2 regions of the Mesorhizobium loti R88b genome follow, and region 2 is predicted to be linked to the other one. Evidence: riboswitches for the same ligand, from Rfam matches in the RefSeq annotation. Region 2 holds a riboswitch; the other holds the start of a gene.

What was found. Region 2 has a riboswitch for S-adenosylmethionine ahead of EB235_RS34280 (O-succinylhomoserine sulfhydrylase). Riboswitches for the same ligand answer to the same signal wherever they lie in the genome.
Region 1: it holds a riboswitch for S-adenosylmethionine, as region 2 does, so the genes downstream of both, metX (homoserine O-acetyltransferase MetX) here and EB235_RS34280 (O-succinylhomoserine sulfhydrylase) in region 2, are expected to answer to the same signal.

What each region holds. Positions count from the first base shown of each region.
Region 1 is NZ_CP033367.1:1,878,154-1,880,349, reverse strand. It holds gene hisC (histidinol-phosphate transaminase) at 1-685, opposite strand, end outside; SAM riboswitch at 834-911, shown strand; gene metX (homoserine O-acetyltransferase MetX) at 984-2,153, shown strand; gene metW (methionine biosynthesis protein MetW) at 2,150-2,196, shown strand, end outside.
Region 2 is NZ_CP033367.1:7,141,287-7,143,482, forward strand. It holds gene EB235_RS34275 (2'-deoxycytidine 5'-triphosphate deaminase) at 1-892, opposite strand, end outside; SAM riboswitch at 1,032-1,109, shown strand; gene EB235_RS34280 (O-succinylhomoserine sulfhydrylase) at 1,166-2,196, shown strand, end outside.

The DNA of each region.
Region 1 (2,196 bases), 1.9 Mb from region 2:
CGATCTTGGAGAAGGTGCGGGTCATCACCACGTTCTCGGCGCCGCCGACCAACTCGATACCGGCTTCATAATCGTTGCGGCGGACATATTCGGCGTAAGCGGCGTCGAGCACCAGCAGCACATTGCGGGGCAAGCCGGCATGCAGGCGGCGCACCTCCTGGAACGGCACATAGGTGCCGGTCGGATTGTTGGGATTGGCGAGGAACACGATCTTCGTGCGCGGCGTGACGGCGGCCAGCAACGCATCGATGTCGGCGCGTTCCTCGGTCTCCTTGACCACAACCGGTGTGGCCCCGGCCGACTGGATGTAGATCTTGTAGACCATGAAGGCGTGTTCGGTGAATATGGCCTCGTCACCGGGTGCAAGATAGGTCTGTGCCAAAAGGCCGAGGATCTCGTCGGAGCCGTTGGAGCAGATGATGTTCTGGGCATTGAGGCCGTGCACCTCGGCGATCGCCTCGCGCAACCGTCTGGCAGTGCCGTCGGGATAGATATCGAGCTTTCCGGCAATCTCCCGCGCGGCTTCGATCGCCTTCGGTGAGGGCCCGAGCGGATTCTCGTTCGACGACAGCTTGTAGACCTTGGCGACACCGGCAGGCGCCGTGCTCTTGCCGGGCACATAGGCGTCGATGTCCATGATGCCCGCGCGCGGGGTTGGACGTGCCTGATCCGATGTCTGGTTCATTTTTTGCAAAATCCGTCGAAAATGCCTCCAGCCGGAGGCCGCAGCGGAAATACAAGCCATGGCCCGCAATGTCGAGAGGCGGCAGTTGTGCCTATAGCCGGCCAGCAGTCGGCATTGACGGCAAGGCGGGCGAGTTCTAGAAGGTCAGCGACAGTTCCGTGGTGATTTGGCCGGTCGGCTTGCAGCCACGTTAAACAACTTGCTAAAGGGCCGTTTGCATCCTGTAACCGGCTTTGCGACGGCAATGCCGGTTTTTTGTTGTCCGCGCCCGGCCGGACGACCGATGGAAGAGATGTGAATGGCCGCTCTGCGCGCTGGAAAGACCAACAACGAGGCCGACCAACCGTCGAGCCCGGTGTTGCGTTTCGGGCCCGACAAGCCGCTCAAGCTTGACGCCGGCACGCTGCTGTCGCCATTCCAGATCGCCTACCAGACCTATGGCACGCTGAACGATGCCCGCTCCAATGCCATCCTCGTCTGCCACGCGCTGACCGGCGACCAGCATGTCGCCAACACCAACCCGGTGACCGGCAAGCCGGGCTGGTGGGAAGTGCTGATCGGTCCCGGCAAGATCATCGACACCAACCGTTTCTTTGTCATTTGCTCGAACGTCATCGGCGGCTGCCTGGGCTCCACCGGCCCGGCCTCGACCAACCCCGCCACCGGCAAGCCCTATGGGCTCGACCTGCCCATCATCACCATCCGCGACATGGTGCGTGCCCAGCAGATGCTGATCGACCATTTCGGCATCGAACAGCTGTTCTGCGTCCTCGGCGGCTCGATGGGCGGCATGCAGGTGCTGGAATGGGCGTCGAGCTATCCCGAGCGCGTGTTCTCGGCGCTGCCGATCGCCACCGGCGCGCGCCATTCCTCGCAGAACATCGCCTTCCACGAAGTCGGCCGGCAAGCCGTCATGGCCGATCCGGACTGGCACGGCGGCAAATATTTCGAGCACGGCAAGCGCCCGGAAAAAGGCCTGGCGGTAGCGCGCATGGCGGCCCACATCACCTATCTCTCGGAAGCCGCCTTGCACCGCAAATTCGGCCGCAACCTGCAGGATCGCGACCACCTGACCTTCGGCTTCGACGCCGACTTCCAGATCGAAAGCTATCTGCGCCACCAGGGAATGACCTTCGTCGATCGCTTCGACGCCAATTCCTACCTCTACATGACGCGGTCGATGGATTATTTCGACCTCGCCGCCGACCATGGCGGCAGGCTGGCGGACGCCTTTGCCGGCACCAGGACCCGTTTCTGCCTTGTGTCCTTCACTTCGGACTGGCTGTTTCCGACCGAAGAGAGCCGCTCGATCGTGCACGCACTCAATGCCGCCGGCGCATCGGTATCCTTCGTCGAGATCGAGACCGATCGTGGCCATGACGCCTTCCTGCTCGACGAGCCGGAACTGTTCGCCGCCATCAACGGCTTCATCGGCTCGGCGGCTCGCGCCAGAGGGCTGACATCATGAGCGTCAATGGAAACCAGCGCGTCGACCTCGAGGTCGTCGCCAA
Region 2 (2,196 bases):
CCGAATGGCCGAAGCCCGGATCGAAGAAGCCGGCATAGTGGACGCGGAATTCGCCGACCAGCGGATCGAACGGCGTCATCTCGGCGGCGTAGAGCGGCGGTACATGCACCGCCTCCTGGCTGACGAGGATGTAGAATTCGTCGGGATCGAGCACCAGTTCGCCGGCACCGCTCTTGTGGATCGGCTCCCAGAAATCGACGACGTCCTGCGCCGCGCGTTTGTCGACATCGACAAGGCCGGTGTGATGCTTGCCGCGATAGCCGACCAGCCCGTCACTGTCGCCATTGAGGTCGATCGACAGCGCGATGCCGCCGCCGGAAATGTTCGGTGGCTCGGTGGCAACCAACATTTCGGCGCGGTGCAAGTCGTGCAGTTCAGCTTCCGAGAGCAGCGCGTTGCCGGTGCGAAAGCGGATCTGCGACAGGCGCGACCCGGTGCGAACGACGATCGGGAAGGTACGCGGGCTGACTTCCAGGTAGAGCGGACCGTTGTAGCCGGCGGCTATCTTGTCGAACTCGTGGCCGCGGTCGGTCATGACGCGGGTGAAGATGTCGAGGCGCCCGGTCGAGCTCTTCGGATTGGCCGAGGCCGAAATCTCTGCCGGCAATGCCAAGCTTTCGAGCAGCGGAACGATGTAGACGCAGCCGGTTTCCAGCACCGCGCCGTCGGCAAGATTGATCTCGTGAAGCTTCAGCCGGTCGAGCTTTTCCGAGACCTTGTGGTTGGGGCCGGGCAGAAAGGAAGCCCGCACCCGCCAGGCCTTATCGCCGAGCCTGAGATCAAGGCTGGCCGGCTGGATCTGGTCGGTGTCGAGCGCGCGCGACGACTTCAGCGCGCCGGACTGGAACAGCGCGGAAATGTCCTGATCGGGAAGAATGCCTGTCTGCCGCAAGGCTTCGCTCCTTAGCCCAGACGATTTTCTTGCCGCAGATTCTCGCCGCAAAACCGTGGAAGAGTTTTGCGGAACCTGCTTGGTACAAACCTCTTAATCAAGCCGGCAATTGACGCAAGCGTGGGACGGGTCTAAAGGGTCGTTATCCCGTGGTGATTTGGCCGGTCGGCTTGCAGCCACGTTAAACAAGTCGCTAAAGGACCGTTGGCCGCAAGGCCGTATGGACCGGTTGCGACTTTCGCGGCCGGTTTTTTTGTGTCTGGAACAAAAGCGATGAGCAGCAAGAAGCGTAACTGGAAGCCTCAGACAGCCCTCGTGCATGGCGGAACCCTGCGTTCCCAATTCGGCGAGACGTCGGAAGCGATGTATCTGACGCAGGGCTATGTCTACGAAACGGCGCAGGCCGCCGAAGCTCGTTTCAAGGGCGAGGAGCCTGGCTTCATCTATTCGCGCTATGCCAATCCGACCGTCGACATGTTCGAAAAGCGCATGTGTGCGCTGGAGGGCGCCGAGGATGCGCGCGCCACGGCGTCGGGCATGGCGGCGGTGACCGCTGCGCTCTTGTGCAGCGTCAAGGCCGGCGACCATATCGTGGCAGCACGCGCCCTGTTCGGTTCCTGCCGCTGGGTGGTCGAAACGCTGGCGCCGCGCTACGGCATCGAGGCAACGCTGGTCGACGGCACCGACATCGCCAACTGGGAAAAGGCGGTCAAGCCGAACACAAAACTGTTCTTCCTGGAAAGCCCGACCAACCCGACGCTGGAAGTGGTCGATATATCAGCCGTCGCTTCGCTCGCCAATTCGATCGGCGCGCGGCTTGTGGTCGACAATGTCTTCGCCACGCCTTTGCAGCAGAAGCCCTTGCAGCTCGGCGCGCATATCGTCGTTTACTCCGCCACCAAGCACATCGATGGCCAGGGCCGCTGTCTCGGCGGCGTCATCCTCTCCGACAAGAAGTGGATCGATGAGAATTTGCACGACTATTTTCGCCACACCGGGCCTAGCCTGTCGCCGTTCAATGCCTGGACCCTGCTGAAGGGGCTGGAGACGCTGTCGGTACGCGTGCGCCAGCAGACGGAAAGCGCCGGCAAGATCGCTGACTTCCTGGCCGAACAGCCGCAGATCGCCCGCGTCATCTATCCCGGCCGCGCCGACCATCCGCAGGCCGATATCGTCAAGAAGCAGATGTCGGGCGGCTCGACGCTAATTTGCCTCGACGTCAAGGGCGGCAAGCAGGCGGCGTTCGCCTTGCAGAACGCGCTCGACATCGTGCTGATCTCGAACAACCTCGGCGATGCCAAGAG